DNA from 4 places in the Streptomyces sp. NPDC037126 genome. Region 3 is predicted to be linked to each of the others. Evidence: riboswitches for the same ligand, from Rfam matches in the RefSeq annotation. Region 3 holds a riboswitch; each other region holds the start of a gene.

What was found. Region 3 has a riboswitch for cyclic di-AMP ahead of ACZ7FF_RS19370 (M23 family metallopeptidase). Riboswitches for the same ligand answer to the same signal wherever they lie in the genome.
Region 1: linked by a shared signal. The riboswitch ahead of ACZ7FF_RS16605 (C40 family peptidase) and the one ahead of ACZ7FF_RS19370 (M23 family metallopeptidase) in region 3 are both predicted to bind cyclic di-AMP.
Region 2: linked by a shared signal. The riboswitch ahead of ACZ7FF_RS25765 (transglycosylase family protein) and the one ahead of ACZ7FF_RS19370 (M23 family metallopeptidase) in region 3 are both predicted to bind cyclic di-AMP.
Region 4: linked by a shared signal. The riboswitch ahead of ACZ7FF_RS33205 (transglycosylase SLT domain-containing protein) and the one ahead of ACZ7FF_RS19370 (M23 family metallopeptidase) in region 3 are both predicted to bind cyclic di-AMP.

Annotation. Positions count from the first base shown of each region.
Region 1 is NZ_JBVJTD010000006.1:157,017-161,125, reverse strand. Features, by position in the region: gene ACZ7FF_RS16615 (ATP-dependent Clp protease proteolytic subunit) at 1-599, shown strand, start outside; gene ACZ7FF_RS16610 (hypothetical protein) at 607-915, shown strand; cyclic di-AMP (ydaO/yuaA leader) riboswitch at 1,333-1,486, shown strand; gene ACZ7FF_RS16605 (C40 family peptidase) at 1,490-1,963, shown strand; gene ACZ7FF_RS16600 (ATP-binding protein) at 2,519-2,974, opposite strand; gene ACZ7FF_RS16595 (helix-turn-helix domain-containing protein) at 3,188-4,048, shown strand; gene ACZ7FF_RS16590 (DUF397 domain-containing protein) at 4,058-4,109, shown strand, end outside.
Region 2 is NZ_JBVJTD010000012.1:205,695-209,803, forward strand. Features, by position in the region: gene ACZ7FF_RS25760 (transglycosylase family protein) at 196-1,266, shown strand; cyclic di-AMP (ydaO/yuaA leader) riboswitch at 1,450-1,622, shown strand; gene ACZ7FF_RS25765 (transglycosylase family protein) at 1,627-2,313, shown strand; gene eno (phosphopyruvate hydratase) at 2,679-3,965, shown strand; gene ACZ7FF_RS25775 (FtsB family cell division protein) at 4,073-4,109, shown strand, end outside.
Region 3 is NZ_JBVJTD010000008.1:50,591-54,699, forward strand. Features, by position in the region: gene ACZ7FF_RS19360 (M16 family metallopeptidase) at 1-671, shown strand, start outside; gene ACZ7FF_RS19365 (M16 family metallopeptidase) at 668-2,056, shown strand; cyclic di-AMP (ydaO/yuaA leader) riboswitch at 2,281-2,440, shown strand; gene ACZ7FF_RS19370 (M23 family metallopeptidase) at 2,453-3,208, shown strand; gene ACZ7FF_RS19375 (GntR family transcriptional regulator) at 3,412-4,098, shown strand.
Region 4 is NZ_JBVJTD010000019.1:76,126-80,234, reverse strand. Features, by position in the region: gene ACZ7FF_RS33210 (polyprenyl synthetase family protein) at 1-775, opposite strand, end outside; cyclic di-AMP (ydaO/yuaA leader) riboswitch at 1,361-1,534, shown strand; gene ACZ7FF_RS33205 (transglycosylase SLT domain-containing protein) at 1,540-2,022, shown strand; gene ACZ7FF_RS33200 (HAD family hydrolase) at 2,057-2,869, opposite strand; gene ACZ7FF_RS33195 (FAD-dependent oxidoreductase) at 3,206-4,109, opposite strand, start outside.

The sequences.
Region 1 (4,109 bases), on a different contig from region 3:
TCACCGAGCGCACGACCAGCGGGGTGCGCACGCTCGATCCGTACGGAAAGCTGTTCGAGGAGCGAATCGTGTTCGTCGGGACACCGCTCGACGAGGCCGCGGCGAACGACGTGACGGCGCAGCTCATGTACCTCGAACACACGGCCCCCGACCGGGACATCACGCTCTACGTCAACTCCCCCGGCGGCTCCTTCGCGGCGCTGACGGCGGTCTACGACACACTGCGGTACATCGGTTGCGACGTGGCGACCTACTGCCTGGGCCAGGCCGCCGCGTCGGCCGCGCTGCTGCTCACGGCGGGGACCCCGGGCAAGCGGTTCACCCTGCCGGGCGCGCGCATGGTGCTCGAACAGCCCCGGCTGTCCGAACCCGCGCAGGGCACGCCCAGCGACCTGGCGATCCAGGCGGCGGAGCTGGAACGGACCCGCGCGCTGATGGAGGAGATGCTCGTCCGGCACACCGGACGCACGGCCGGGCAGGTCCACCGGGACCTGGAGCGGGACCTGGTCCTGGACGCCGCGGAAGCGGTGGCCTACGGCCTGGTGGACGCCGTCGTGCCAAGCCGCCGGACCGCTCCCGGCGCTTCCGGCGCGAGGTGAGCGGGCCGTGCTGCCGCCGGAGCCCCCTCCGCTGCCCGCGCTGACCCGCGCCGAGGGCGAGCTGATCGACCGTTACCTGGAGGCCGTCGACCTGCTGGGCCGGATCAACCCCGCGCGCCACGGGAACACCTACCAGGGGCTGCGCGCGGCGCAGGCGCTGGTGCGCAAGGCGGCCGAACTGCGTGACGCGCTCGCCCTGATGCACCAGCGGGGCGAGACGGAGCTGCACGGCGACACGCTGGCACGCGCCCTGCGGGTCCTGGACGGCGAGCGCCGTGCCGCGCGCGTCGCGCTCCCGCCGGACGGCGTCGGCTGAGCGGGACGCCCCTCCGGCCCGACGGGAGCGCCGAGTAGACGCACCGTCCGGGCCGGAGTTGAAACGGTCCGAACGACGTACGGCCGACCGGTGTATATCCGGATCGGTTTCCGGGCTTCCCGAGTTGCGCACCGGGCCGGTCCGAGGGGCATGAGAAGACACTTCGTCCCAGGTCCGGGGCTACGTCCGGATTCTGACGGTGTCTCGAACAGAGCAGTGTCCACCCGAACGGGTGAGTGGTGAGTAACGCCACAAATCCCCGGTTCCGTTGGGATTTTCGGACAGCTGTGAGTGAAGATCCCTGTCTGACGACAAGACCCCGCCACCGCGGCGGGGCGATCCGGGCGGACGCCGAGTCCTGCCGCCGCCCGGATGACCGGTCGACAGGAGTGGATCGGCAGGAGTGGAGGACCCAGGCAAGGCGGGTCGCCAGAACGGATGTTCGTCCGCGTGGAGCGGGCGGGCCGATGCTCAGGGCGACCCTTGGGGTGAAGCCGCGGCAACGCGGCCGGGCTACTTCGCCAGCCCGAATCCGACAGGTCATCCTTCACAGGCGGCTGACGAAGGGTTGCGCATGACTGCGCTCAATCGTGTCCCGTCGCTCATGGCCCGAGCCGGTACGGCCTCGGCTCTCACCCTCGCCGCCGTGGGTGGCTCGATCGCGGTCCCGGGCCTCGCCACCGACGCCTCCGCCGCGACCATGGGCGCGAAGGCTCTCCAGGTCGCGGCGTCCAAGAAGGGCTCCCCGTACCAGTGGGGCGCCACCGGACCGTACCGGTTCGACTGCTCGGGGCTGACGCTCTACTCGTTCAAGAAGGCGGGCAAGTCCCTGCCGCGCACCGCCGCCGCCCAGTACAACAAGACGCACCACATCTCCGCCGGCAGCCGCAAGGCCGGTGACCTGGTGTTCTTCCACTACGGCTCCAGCGTCTACCACGTCGGCATCTACGCCGGCCACAACAAGATCTGGCACGCCCCGAAGACCGGCGCAGTGGTGAGGCTCGAGAAGATCTGGACAAGGAGCGTCTGGTACGGCCGCGTCAGCTGACCGGGCCTCAGGGCCGGGAGCGGCTCCAGCAACAGGGCCGCTCCCGGCACCGCCGTCGTCACCCCCGGTGCCCGCCTGAAGCCCACGGGCGCCCCGGGGCCCCCACGGCCACCGGCAGCACCTCCCGGCGACGAGACCCTGCCGAGCGGGCGCACGGCCCCCTCGGACGTCCTGGCGGGCCGTCACAGCGGCCACAGGACACGAGCCCCGTCCGTGCGCGCCCAGCGCTCGGCGGGAGGGACCGACGCGCGTACCTGGCGACACCGCTCCCGTGCGGCCGCTACTCATCGGCACGGCATCGCGCCGTCCCGCGCGGCGGGAGATCGAGGCCCTGGCGGCCGGGGCGGGGCCCGTACCGGTGCTGTCGGTGCACGCTGTGCGCGCTCGTGGGCGTGGAGCCGGGTGTGGCGGGCGTAGCGGAGCCGGTGGGGCTCAGGGTGGCCACGGTGGTCGGCGTACGGCCGCTGGAGGCGGGGCGTCCGCGCCGCCCGGTCCCGGCCGGGACGCCTTCCGGGACCCCCGCTGCGCGGAGCCGGCGGCAGCCGGGCCGTCGGGTCAGGGCTGCTGGCCCGCCGCCGTGACCGGTTCGGCCGGGATCGCCCAGGGGAGTTCGATGGAGACCGTCTTGCCGCCCTCCCGGGTGGGGCGGACGCGGAGTTTGCCGCCGCACTCGGCGGTGAGCCAGCGGATGATGACCATGCCGCGGCCGTTGTCCTGCTGCACGGCGGCGGGCAGTCTCTTCGGAAAGCGCGGATGACTGTCCGTGACCCCGATGCGGAGGTGTTCGTCGCGGTCCAGCGCGATGTCCACCGTGAAGGTGGGTGACTGACCGAAGGTGTGCTGTACGGCGTTGGTCGCGAGTTCGGAGACGATGAGCCGCACGGTGTCGGCCACGTCGGTGTCGGACGGCAGGCCCCACTCCGCCAACGTGCCCACGACGTACGAGCGGGCGGCGGAGACCGAGGCGGGATCGCTCGGCAGAGTGACGGATGCTTCCAGATGGTCTGCCATGGCGAGGTCGTCCCTTTCCCACGGGACCGCAGTCCGACAAGCAGCGGATGGTTCGAGTACGGTCCCGGACTGGTGCTTGCTCGCCAGATTGCCATCACCGGGCCGGTCACGGGGAGCGATCCACCAAGATGTGCATATATCTGTCGCTCAAAGCGGTGAACTCTGCGACGCGAGACCGTATTTGGGCGGCACGTAGGGAGTAAGGAGGAGCCCATGCAGAACGGGCCGGCCGTGCGCCGCCGCAAACTGGGCGCCGAACTGCGCACGCTGCGTACCGACGCGGGGCTCACGAGTGGGGACGCGGCCCGTCTGGTCGGCTGGCACCAGTCGAAGGTCAGCCGCATCGAGACGGGCGCCAGTGGCGTGAAACCGACGGACGTACGGCTGCTTCTGGACGCCTACGAGGTACGGGACAGCCAACTGCGCGAGCTGCTGCTGATGTTGGCGGGGTCCGACGACACCGGTGACCGCAACCGCTGGTGGCACGCCTACCGCGGGGTGCTGCCCCCCACCTACCGGGACTTCATCAGTCTGGAGTCCCAGGCGGGCGCGATGCGCACCCTGGAGACCACCGTGGTGCCCGGCCTGCTGCAGACGGCCGAGTACGCCCGTGCGGTGACCCGGGCGGCCGTCAACGACCTGGACGAGGAACGTCTGGACACGCTGGTCGAGGTGCGCCTGGCCAGGCAGGACGTGCTGCGTTCGAACCCGCCGCTGGAGCTGAGCGCGGTCCTGGACGAGGCGGTGCTACGGCGCGAGGTCGGCGGCCCCGAGGTGATGGCCCGGCAGCTGGAGCGGCTGACGGATGCCGCGCGTCTGCCCCAAGTGCGGTTGCAGGTACTGCCGTTCGGGGCGGGAGCACATGTCGGCCTCACTGGCCCTTTCGTTATCTTCTCATTTCCGAGCACTTCTGATCTGGATGTGGTTGTTCTCGACCAGTTGACGAGTAGCCTCTACCTCGAACGGAAAGAAGACCTCATGGCCTACTCCGAGGCCTTCAACACCCTTCAGAATCACGCCCTTTCCCCCGAGGACTCGTTGGACTACATCGCCGGGATAGGTGACGGCGCGTAAGGAGGCACCATGTCTGCTCTGCCTCGGAACGTCCCTGCCAGTACCGACCTGCACGACGTGC
Region 2 (4,109 bases), on a different contig from region 3:
GCCCGGAAGGCGGCGGGCAGGAGTGCCCCCAAGCCGTAGAACGCTGAACATGACAGCGTTGAAAACTGTGATCTTCACGTGATCTGCGCGGCATGAACTTGTGACAAGTGATCGTCTGCCTATACGTTCACCCATCAGCGTGGCGCCCAGCTTCATCCGCCGCGCCGGCCCTGCTGTCGCACGAAAGGCTTCCGCATGCTCTCCGGGAACGGTCGTCACCGTCGCCCCCGTCAGGCTCCGGCCCTCCTCGTCGCGGCGGGCGTCACCGGCTCCGCCATCGCGATCCCGCTCCTCGGCGCCGCGAGCGCCAACGCGGCCGACGGCACCACGTGGGACAAGGTGGCCGAGTGCGAGAGCGGGGGTTCCTGGAGCGCCGACACCGGCAACGGGTACTACGGCGGCCTCCAGATGTCCCAGGACGACTGGGAGTCCCACGGCGGCACCCAGTACGCCTCCAGCGCCGACCAGGCCAGCCGCTCGCAGCAGATCGCGGTCGCCGAGAAGATCCTCGCCGACAAGGGCACCACCCCCTGGGCCACCTGTGCCCTGCTCTCCGGTCTGACCTCGAACTCGGCGTCGGTCGACGTCGACCCGGGCGTCGGCGGCTCCGGCCACGGCAACGGTTCGGGCGACTCGTCCGGATCGGACGACAACTCCGACTCGTCCGGCCTGTCGGATTCGCCGTCTTCGTCCGGCTCTGACACCGGCAACGGATCCGACGCCAACTCCGGTGCGGACTCCGGCTCCAGTGCCGCCCCCTCCTCCGACCCGGCCACCACGCCGGCTCCCGGCCACGCCAAGGGCGCCACTCAGGACCCGGGCGCGGCTGCCGGCTCTCCGGGCCACGGCACTCCCACGCCGGGCAAGTCCACCTCGCCCGGCGGTGGGACGTCGCAGGGTGGCGACAGCACCTCCGTGATCACTCCGTCGGCCGACGACTCGGACAATTCACAGCAGACCGGCGGTTCTTGGAGCCTGGTCGACACCGGCGCTCTCAGCAGTGGCGGGCGCCACCGGGGCGGCAGTGCGGACGAAAGTGCGGCAAACGGACAGAACGACACCTTGTCCGGCCGGCACGCCTCGCAGGAGACGGACACCTACACCGTCCGCGAGGGCGACACCCTCGGCTCCATCGCCGACTCCCTTGGCGTCGACGGCGGATGGCACGCGCTCTACGCCGCGAACAAGAAGGCCATCGGCGCCGACCCGAACCACATCTCCGCCGGTCAGACCCTGGACGTGGGTGCGGAAAAGGGTGGAAAGTAGCGGGAGTTGACGCCCCGCTTCACGGCTAATGTCCGGTTCGGGGAAAGTGTGGGATGAGTCTCAGAAGCCCTGATCGTCTTTGAAATTCCGTGGATCGCGTGTCTACGGTCAGGACCGCTCGTCATCACGAGCCCCGGCAGCCGCACACGCCGAATCCTGCCAGCGGCCGCCCGGGAACAGTCGTCGCGTCAAGCGCCGTGGGCAGGAGCGGGGGACCCAAGGTAAGTGCCGGTCCCGGCGGTTGACGCCGGACCGGCTGGGGGTGAAGCCGCGCATCGCGAGAGCGAGTGCGCGGCCGGGCAACTCAACCGGCCCGAACCCGACAGCTCACCTCGCAGGCGTCGGTGAGGGGATCGATCCATGCTGTTCTCCGGCAAGGGCAAGCACCGTCGTCCGTCCAAGGCCGTCCGCGCCGTCACGCTCGCCGGTGTCACCGGCGCCGTCGTCGCCGCCCCGCTGATGGCGGCCGGCAACGCCTCCGCCGCCACCTCCTCCCAGTGGGACGCCGTCGCCCAGTGCGAGTCCGGGGGCAACTGGGCCATCAACACCGGCAACGGCTACTACGGCGGTCTGCAGTTCTCCGCCTCCACCTGGGCCGCGTACGGCGGCACCGCCTACGCCGGGCAGGCCAACCAGGCCAGCAAGGCGCAGCAGATAGCCGTCGCCGAGAAGGTTCTCGCCGCGCAGGGCAAGGGCGCCTGGCCGGTCTGCGGCACGGGCCTGTCGAGCACCCCGTACAACGGCTCCGCCCCCACCGCCTCGAAGAGCACCTCGTCGAGCGCCTCCACCACCACCCGCTCCACCGAGAAGCAGGCCGCCACCCGCTCCACCGAGCGTCCGAGCGTGAGCAAGACCGTCACCACCCCGACCGGCAAGAAGGTCAAGAAGGGCGACGGCGAGTACAAGGTCGTCACCGGTGACACCCTCAGCTCCATCGCCGAGAAGCACCACGTGCAGGGCGGCTGGAAGAAGCTGTTCGAGCTGAACAAGGACATCGTCCAGGACGCCGACCTCATCTACCCGGGCCAGCAGCTGCACCTGAAGTGACACCTGGTTCCGAACGGACCCACAGCGCCCTCACGCCCGCGGCCCCCACACCGGGGGCCTCGTGAGGGGCCGTACCCCCCGTCCCCACGGGCTCCCCGCCCCGGTGCGTGTTCCCCCGTACGCACCGGGGCGGGGTTTCTTCATGTCCGGGCCCGGCTCGCCGCGCGTCCCCCGGCACTTTCCCCGTTCTTCATCCGCACCCCCCTTTGTTCCGCGGGTGAACAATGGGTACCGTCTGCGTGTCCCTCCCCGTCCACGGGTCGGTCGGTCGGTGGCCGACGCCCCTGGGACGGTTAGGCTCTAGTCGCAAGGCACCGCCGCAAGGCAGAGAGCCCCGCACTTCCAGCGTCACATCCAAGAAGGAGATGCTCGTGCCGTCCATCGACGTCGTCGTAGCCCGGGAAATCCTGGACTCCCGAGGCAACCCCACGGTCGAGGTCGAGGTCGGCCTCGACGACGGCAGCACGGGTCGTGCCGCCGTCCCGTCCGGCGCCTCCACGGGCGCCTTCGAGGCCATCGAGCTGCGCGACGGTGACCCCAACCGCTACCAGGGCAAGGGTGTCGAGAAGGCCGTCCTGGCCGTCATCGAGCAGATCGGCCCGGAGCTGGTCGGCTACGACGCCACCGAGCAGCGCCTGATCGACCAGGCCATGTTCGACCTGGACGCCACGGACAACAAGGGCTCCCTCGGCGCCAACGCCATCCTCGGCGTCTCGCTCGCCGTCGCGCACGCCGCCTCCGAGGCGTCCGACCTGCCGCTGTTCCGCTACCTGGGCGGCCCGAACGCGCACCTGCTGCCCGTTCCCATGATGAACATCCTGAACGGCGGCTCGCACGCCGACTCCAACGTGGACATCCAGGAGTTCATGATCGCCCCGATCGGCGCGGAGTCCTTCTCCGAGGCGCTGCGCTGGGGCACCGAGGTCTACCACACCCTCAAGAAGGTGCTGAAGGGCCGCGGTCTGTCCACCGGCCTCGGCGACGAGGGCGGCTTCGCCCCGAACCTCGGCTCCAACCGCGAGGCCCTCGATCTCATCCTCGAGGCGATCAAGGAGGCCGGCTACGCCCCCGGCGAGCAGATCGCCCTCGCCCTCGACGTGGCCGCGTCCGAGTTCTACAAGGACGGCAAGTACCTCTTCGAGGGCAAGGAGCGCTCCGCCGCCGAGATGACGGAGTACTACGAGGAGCTCGTGGCGGCCTACCCGCTCGTCTCCATCGAGGACCCGCTGTTCGAGGACGACTGGGCCGGCTGGAAGGTCATCACCGACAAGCTCGGCGACAAGGTCCAGCTGGTCGGCGACGACCTGTTCGTCACCAACCCCGAGCGCCTCGCCCGCGGTATCGAGGAGGGCACCGCCAACGCCCTCCTGGTGAAGGTCAACCAGATCGGCTCGCTGACCGAGACCCTGGACGCCGTCGAGCTGGCCCAGCGCAGCGGCTTCAAGTGCATGATGTCCCACCGCTCCGGCGAGACCGAGGACGTCACCATCGCCGACCTGGCCGTCGCCACCAACTGCGGCCAGATCAAGACCGGTGCCCCGGCCCGCTCCGAGCGCGTCGCCAAGTACAACCAGCTGCTGCGCATCGAGGAGATCCTCGACGACGCCGCGGTGTACGCCGGCCGCAGCGCGTTCCCCCGCTTCAAGGGCTGACCTGAGCCCACCCGGGCCATGTCTTAGCCAGTCGTACGTACGTCCCCGTACCCGGTCCCGTACCGTGTCCGGGGACGTACGCACGTGAAAGGGGAGGCGGAGAGCCGATGGCCGTCAAGGACCGGGACCGTTTCTCCACCGCGA
Region 3 (4,109 bases):
TGCCGGAGGTCATCGGCGAACAGCTGCGCGAGGTGCTCGTCGAGGAGGTCCCGGCGCGCGCCCTGATGGCCGCCTACCGGCTCCCGCAGGACGGCACGCGCGCGTGCGACGCGGCCGACCTCGCCCTGACCGTCCTCGGCGGCGGCGAGTCCTCCCGCCTGTACAACCGGCTGGTGCGCCGCGACCGTACGGCCGTCGCGGCCGGCTTCGGCCTGCTGCGCCTGGCGGGCGCGCCCTCGATGGGCTGGCTGGACGTGAAGACCTCCGGTGACGTCGAGGTGCCGGTCATCGAGACCGCCATCGACGAGGAGCTGGCCCGGTTCGCCGAGGAGGGCCCCACGCCCGAGGAAATGGAGCGCGCCCAGGCCCAGTTGGAGCGCGAGTGGCTGGACCGGCTGGGCACGGTCGCCGGGCGCGCCGACGAACTGTGCCGGTACGCCGTCCTGTTCGGCGACCCGCAGCTCGCGCTGACCGCCGTGAAGCGCGTCCTGGAGGTCACCCCCGAGGAGGTCCAGGAGGTCGCCAAGGCCCGCCTGCGCCCCGACAACCGCGCGGTCCTGGTCTACGAGCCGAAGTCCCCGCAGGACGTCCAGGACGCCGACGTGCCCGCGGACCCGGAGTCGGAAGCGACCGTAGAGGCCGGCAACGAGAACGAGGAGACGGCCAAGTGACCGAGCTCGCCACCATGGACTTCCACCCCCGCCCGCAGGCCGGCGAGGCCAGGCCGTGGGCCTTCCCCGCCCCCGAGCGCGGCACGCTGGACAACGGCCTGACCGTGCTGCGCTGCCACCGTCCCGGCCAGCAGGTCGTCGCCGTCGAGGTGCTGCTGGACGCGCCCCTGGACGCCGAGCCGGCCGGCCTGGACGGCGTCGCCACGATCATGGCGCGCGCCTTCTCCGAGGGCACCGACAAGCACTCCGCCGAGGAGTTCGCCGCCGAGCTGGAGCGCGCGGGCGCCACCCTGGACGCGCACGCCGACCACCCCGGCGTCCGGCTCAGCCTGGAGGTGCCGGTCTCCCGGCTGGCCAAGGGCCTCGGCCTGGTGGCCGACGCCCTGCGCGCGCCCGCCTTCGCCGAGAGCGAGGTCGAGCGGCTGGTCCGCAACCGCCTGGACGAGATCCCGCACGAGCTGGCGAACCCCGCCCGCCGGGCCGCCAAGGAGCTCTCCAAGGAGCTGTTCCCGGGAACCTCGCGCATGTCCCGCCCGCGCCAGGGCACCGAGGAGACGGTCGAGAAGATCGACGAGGCCGCCGTGCGCGCCTTCTACGACCGGCATGTGCGGCCCGCCACGGCCACCGCGGTCGTGGTCGGCGACCTCACCGGTGTGGACCTGGACGTGCTGCTCGGCGAGACCCTCGGCGCCTGGACCGGCACGCCCGGCGAGCCCCGGCCCGTGCCGCCGGTGACCGCCGACGACACCGGCCGCGTGATCGTCGTGGACCGGCCCGGCGCCGTCCAGACGCAGCTGCTCATCGGCCGGGTCGGGCCGGACCGGCACGACCGGGTGTGGCCCGCCCAGGTGCTCGGCACCTACTGCCTCGGCGGCACCCTCACCTCCCGCCTGGACCGCGTGCTGCGCGAGGAGAAGGGCTACACCTACGGAGTGCGCGCCTTCGGGCAGGTCCTGCGCTCGGCGCCGGACGGCACGGGCGCGTCGATGCTCGCCATCAGCGGCTCCGTGGACACCCCCAACACCGGTCCCGCGCTGGGGGACCTGTGGAAGGTGCTGCGCACCCTCGCGGCGGAGGGCCTGACCGACGCCGAGCGGGACGTCGCGGTGCAGAACCTCGTCGGCGTGGCGCCGCTGAAGTACGAGACAGCGGCGGCCGTCGCGAGCACCCTGGCCGACCAGGTCGAGCAGCACCTGCCCGACGACTTCCAGGCGACGCTGTACCGGCAGCTGGCCGCGACGGGCACGGTGGAGGCCACCGCGGCCGCCGTCAGCGCCTTCCCGGTGGACCGCCTGGTGACGGTCCTCGTCGGTGACGCCTCGCAGATCAAGGCGCCGGTCGAGGCGCTCGGCATCGGCGAAGTCACCGTCGTCACCGCGGAGTAGCGGCGCCCGGCAAGCCGTACGCGCGCGAGGGGCCCCGACGATCCACGGGATGTCGGGGCCCCTTTCGTCGCCCTCTCCTTCCCAGATGTCCGGATTGGGGCGTACGTTGCCCGTCCGCCCTGTGGGATGCGCTACAAAAGGCCGGATGCGTTTGGGAATTGAACGCTGGCCCGCATAGCGTCGTCCGGACTGTTCGTCGGGCAGTGCGCCGCGTCCGCGGCACCGGACAGTCATCGCCGAGTCCCCGTACGGCGCGAGCCAGGGGAGCCGGGGACCCACCGTCCCTGGGGTGAATCGGGCGTCCGCGCGAGAGCGAGGGGCCCGTAGGAGACCTTCCTGCTCCGAACCCGTCAGCTAACCCGGTAGGCGAGAGGGAAGGAAAGGACCAGCCACTCCATGGCGTTCATGTGCGCCACCGGGAAGCACCGCAAGCCCGGCCGGGTCAAGCGCACCACCGCTCAGGCGGCCGGTGTCGCGGCCCTCACGACCACCGGTGTCATCGGCACCCTCGCAGCCTCCCCGGCCCTCGCCGCCGAGAACTCGGTGGAGCAGACCGGACTGACCCCGGTGCTCACCGCGAGCGACGACATCGCCGAGCACATCGACGCGCAGGCCGCCGCCCAGAAGCGGGCCGCCGACGAGAAGGCGGCCAGGGAGGCCGCCGCCAAGGCCGCCACCGAGCGGGCGAAGCAGGAGCGCGAGGCCAAGGCCCGCGCCGCCCGCGAGGCCGAGCGCAAGGCGCTGAACACCTTCGTCCCGCCGATCGCGCACTCCTACGTCTCCACGGGCTACCGCGCCAGCAGCTCGCTGTGGTCCTCCGGCACCCACACCGGCATCGACTTCCACGCGGCGACCGGCACGTCCGTCCACGCGGTCGGCTCCGGCACCGTCGTCTCCACCGGCTGGGGCGGCGCCTACGGCAACCAGATCGTGATCCGCATGGCCGACGGCATGTACACCCAGTACGGCCACCTGTCGTCCATCGGTGTCACGGTGGGGCAGCGGGTCACCCCCGGTCAGCAGATCGGCCTGTCCGGCGCGACCGGCAACGTCACAGGCCCGCATCTGCACTTCGAGGCCCGCACCGGCCCCGACTACGGCTCCGACGTCGACCCCGTGGCCTACCTACGCAAGCACGGCGTGGACGTCTGACGGGCCGGACGCCCGAACGGCATCACGAAGCCCCGGTTCACCGAGCCGGGGCTTTCGCCTTTTCCTCGGTGGCCGCGAGGCGCGTTGTCCAAAAAATATCCATGGATTCCGGCCCGCCGTCGGAAATTCCGGTCCCTTGGAATAGAGTCACGGAACACACGTCCATCGTCGACGTTTCACGGGGATTATGACGGAGGTCGGTCATGCGTGTTCCGGCGCACTCGGTGTGCACCGCGATCCGGGACGACATCGTCACCGGGGTCCATGAGCGCGGCAGCCGTCTCACCGAGGAGGTCCTGGCCCGCCGCTACGGCGTCTCGCGCGTCCCCGTGCGCGAGGCCCTGCGCACCCTGGAGGCGGAGGGCTTCGTGGTGACGCGCCGGCACGCGGGCGCGTGCGTGGCCGAACCGACCGAGCAGGAGGCCGCCGATCTGCTGGAGATGCGCCTGCTCCTGGAGCCGCTCGGGGCCGCCCGGGCCGCGCAGCGGCGCACGGAGGCACATCTGAAGGTGCTGCGCGGGCTGGTCAGGCTGGGTCAGGAGCGGGCGCGGCGGGGCGGCAGCGAGGACCTGCGTTCGCTGGGCGGCTGGTTCCACGAGACGCTCGCCCAGGCCTGCGGCAGCCCCTCGCTGACCTCGATGCTCATGCAGCTGCGCCACAAGATCGCCTGGATGTACACGGTGGAGGCCGCGCCGAGCCCGGTGGACTCCTGGGCGGAGCACGGCGCGATCGCGGACGCGGTGACGCGCGGCGACGGCGAACGCGCGCGGGCGCTGACCGCGCTGCACACCGAGCGCGCGACGGCCGCGCACCGCCTTCGTGTCCCCGGCGCCGCGGAGCGCGTGAGGACTTCGCAACACGCCGTACACATGCCGAGCGTGCGTTATTAACACCGGCGCCG
Region 4 (4,109 bases), on a different contig from region 3:
GCCGGGCCGCCCGCTCGCGCAGCCGGAGCACGGGCAGGGTCGCGATGCCCTCGCGCAGGTCGGTGCCCGGGGTCTTGCCGGACTCGTGGGAGTCGGAGGCGATGTCCAGGACGTCGTCGGCGAGCTGGAAGGCCACCCCGAGGCGCTCGCCGTACTGGGTGAGCACGTCCACGACCGTCTCGTCGGCGCCGGACATCATCGCGCCGAAGCGGCACGACACCGCCACCAGCGAGCCCGTCTTGCCGCCGAGCACGTCCAGGTAGTGGTCGACCGGGTCGCGGCCGTCGGTGGGGCCCGCCGTCTCCAGGATCTGGCCCGTGACCAGCCGCTCGAACGCGAGGGCCTGCACCCGGACCGCCTCGGGACCGAGGTCGGCGAGGATCTGGGAGGCGCGGGCGAAGAGGAAGTCACCGGTGAGGACGGCGACGGAGTTGCCCCAGCGGGTGTTGGCGCTGTCCACGCCGCGCCGCACGGCCGCCTCGTCCATCACGTCGTCGTGGTACAGCGTGGCCAGGTGGGTCAGCTCCACCACCACGGCCGACGGCACGATGCCCGGCGCGTAGCGGTCGCCGAACTGCGCCGCGAGCATCACGAGCAGCGGCCTGAACCGCTTCCCACCGGCCCGTACGAGGTGCTGCGCGGCCTCCGTGATGAACGGGACCTCGCTCTTGGTGGCCTCGAGCAAGCCTTCCTCGACAGCCGTCAATCCGGCCTGGACATCGGCTTCCAGAGCCTGGTCCCGCACGCTCAGCCCGAACGGCCCGACGACGGTCACGAGGGGTCTCCTGTCTGCTGGTGTCTGCTGGCGCTTACACGGTTTGTCGATAGGTCGCTGCCATCACTCAAGTCAGCGTATCCGGTCCTGTTTCGATCACCGATAGCGCCCACGGGTCCGGCCCGGGCGGTATCGGATCATGACGGCATGTTTTTGATCAGAGGGTAAGAACGGACATTTATCGACTTAACAGGAATTCAGACGCTTTGTCGCGAATCGACAGGTGAGTGGGCCAATCGCACCCCCGGACGGGCCCCCACCGGGCATCCACCCGGACATCCCGCGCCCTCCACCCCTTCCACGCTCCGGTCGCCGACCCAATCCCCCATGTCCGACTTGGCACAATTTGCTATTTCGTGAGTTGGGTCACCCGCGCCCCTCGGCACCCCGGCTGCCCGACCAGCCGTTCTCCCCTTGTCCCGTTGGCGAGTTGAGGATTGGCAACCGCAAAGGATCAAGTACCCCATACGGCACAGACCAAGGTCAAATAGTGCGTTGTGTGATTCAGGCACTTGTTCCCGACATGTGCTCTCGCATACGTTCCGGACCCGTCGGGCGGAACGCCGAATCCTGCCGCCGCCCGCGTCACCCATCGAACTCACTCGTACGGCAGGAGCGGGGGACCCAGGTAAGTCGCCGGACCGGACGGCACAAGTCGCACCGGAACGGCTTGGGGTGAAGTCGTGTCCCTTCGGGGCACGGCCGGGCACCTCCCCGCCCGAACCCGACAGCTCACCTCGCAGGCGACGGAGAGGAACACCCCCATGCCTGCTGCCGCTCAGCCCCGCCGCACCCGCCTCGTCCGCATGATCGCCGTCGCCGGTACCGGCGCAGCCGTCCTGGCCATGCCGCTCATCGGCGCCACCAGCGCCTCCGCGGCCACCCCCACCTCGGCCCCTGCGGTCTCCACCACCCCCGCCGGCTACCCGAACAACCTCGACGGCTGGATCCGCGAGTCGCTCGCGATCATGGCCCAGAAGGGCATCCCGGGCTCCTACAACGGCATCCACCGCAACGTCATGCGGGAGTCCTCGGGCAACCCGAACGCCATCAACCTGTGGGACTCCAACGCGGCCAAGGGCATCCCGTCCAAGGGCCTGCTGCAGGTCATCGACCCGACGTTCAACACGTACCACGTGGCCGGAACCTCGTTCAACATCTACGACCCGGTCGCCAACATCACCGCCGCCTGCAACTACGCGGCCGCGCGCTACGGCTCGATCGACAACGTCAACAGCGCGTACTGACCGGCACCCGCGGCAGGCGTTACTGATATCCCGGTCAGTCGGTCGGGAACAGTCTTTCGAGGACGACGGCGATGCCGTCGTCCTCGTTCGACAGGGTGACCTCATCCGCGACGGCCTTGAGTTCGGCGTGGGCGTTGGCCATGGCGACCCCGTGTCCCGCCCAGTCGAGCATCGGGATGTCGTTGGGCATGTCGCCGAACGCCAGGGCCCGTTCGGCACGCACCCCCAGCCGCTCGGCGGCCAGCGCCAGCCCGGTCGCCTTGGTCACCCCGGACGGCTGGAGTTCCACCGTCCCCGGCCCCGACATGGTGACCGTCGCCAGCGAGCCCACCACCGCACGCGCGGTGGCCGCCAACTCGTCGTCCGGCACGGTGGCATGGCGCAGCAGCACCTTGCTGATGGGCTCGCACCACAGGTCGTCGCGCCGCCCCACCCGCACCGCGGGCAAGGTCGGGTGGGGCATCAGATAGCCGGGTTCGATGAGCGTGAGCCCGTCGACACCGTCCTGGTCGACCGCCGCGTACACCTGCCCCACCTCGGCCTCGATCTTGCCGAGCGCGGTCTCGGCCAGCTCCCGGTCCAGCCGTACCGACCACAACAGGCGGTCGGCCCCGGCGTCGTAGACCTGTGCGCCCTGCCCGCACACCGCGAGCCCGGTGCAGCCGAGGTCCGCCAGCAGGGGCCGCACCCTGGGGGCCGGGCGGCCGGTCACCACCAGGTGCCGGGCACCGGCCCGCGCCACCCGCGCGAGCGCGGCGAGCGACCGTTCGGAGACGGTGTCGTCGCCGCGCAGCAGCGTCCCGTCCAGGTCGGTGGCGATCAGTGAATACGCGGGGGAGGGTGCCATGATCAGAGAATACGGACACCACGCCCCACCGACTCACGCCTCTTTCCAGGCACTTACGTGCTGATCGGCCCCAAGTACTGTTCGTAGGCCTCCTGATGGCGACGCCTCGGACGCCTGAGGCTCCGGAACAGAGCTGAGCCCCGCCCCGGACCCGGCCGTCACCGTGCAGCGCGCGATCGTCGCCGTACAGGTCGGGGCGCCCCCTCGGGCCACGACCGTCGCCGTGCCGGGCGCGGCCGCCGTACCGCGTGGTGGGGGGCGGGACCGCACGGACCGGCCGCGGCCGCACACGGAGTACGGCCGGAAACGTGCCCGCTCCCTCGTTGCCGCCGCAGGTCAGCCGTGGGCTGCGGCCAGGTGCTTCGCCAGGCGCGGGGAGGCGAACTCCGTGCCGCAGACGAAGCGCATCACCGGGCCGTACGAGGACGCCGCCGGCAGACCGGTGAAGTACACGCCGGGCACCGAGGAGACATAGCCGGGGCCGAGCTTCGGCGCGCCGCGGCTCACCGCGAGCCGGGTGCGCAGTTCGCTGCCGAGGAAGTCCATCGCCGCGATGTCGACGCGGTAGCCGGTCGCGGCGATGACATGGTCGCCGGCGATCCGTTCGGTACGGCCCCCGTGGGTGCGGACGGTGAGGACCGGGCTGCCGTCCTGGGCCTCGGCGCCCACCACCCGCTCGACGTCCTGCACCTGGACGGCGCTCTCGAAGCGTTCCCGCAGCCACCAGGCGCCGAGCGGGCCGAGGACCCGCCGGACCAGGTAGTGGCGGGTCGCCTCGGGCAGGTAGCGGTAGGGGTGCGGGTAGTAGCTGAACGCCCACAACGACCAGGCACGGCCGAACGGGGACTCCGGGCGGAGCTTGGGCTGTTCCCAGGGCGGGGCGCCGAAGGCGACCCGGCCGCGGCCGCGCGCGACCACGCGCACCCGGGCGCCCACCTCGGCTGCCAGCGCCGCCGTCTCCAGCGCGGACTGCCCGGCGCCGACGACGATCAGGTCCTTGCCGGCGAAGCGCTTGAGGTCGTGGTGCTGGGAGCTGTGCGAGACGGGCCCCGTCGCCGCGGGTCCGTCGGCCGCGGCTCCCGCCAGCTCCGCGGGCAGGTGCTCCAGGCCCGACAGCCCGGTCGCGACGACGACCGCACGCGCCGTGAACAGCTCTCCCGAGTCCAGCTTGAGCTCGAAGCCGCCGCTCTTGTCGCGGTCCACGGACACCACCCGCACCTGCTCCAGGTCGGGTATCAGC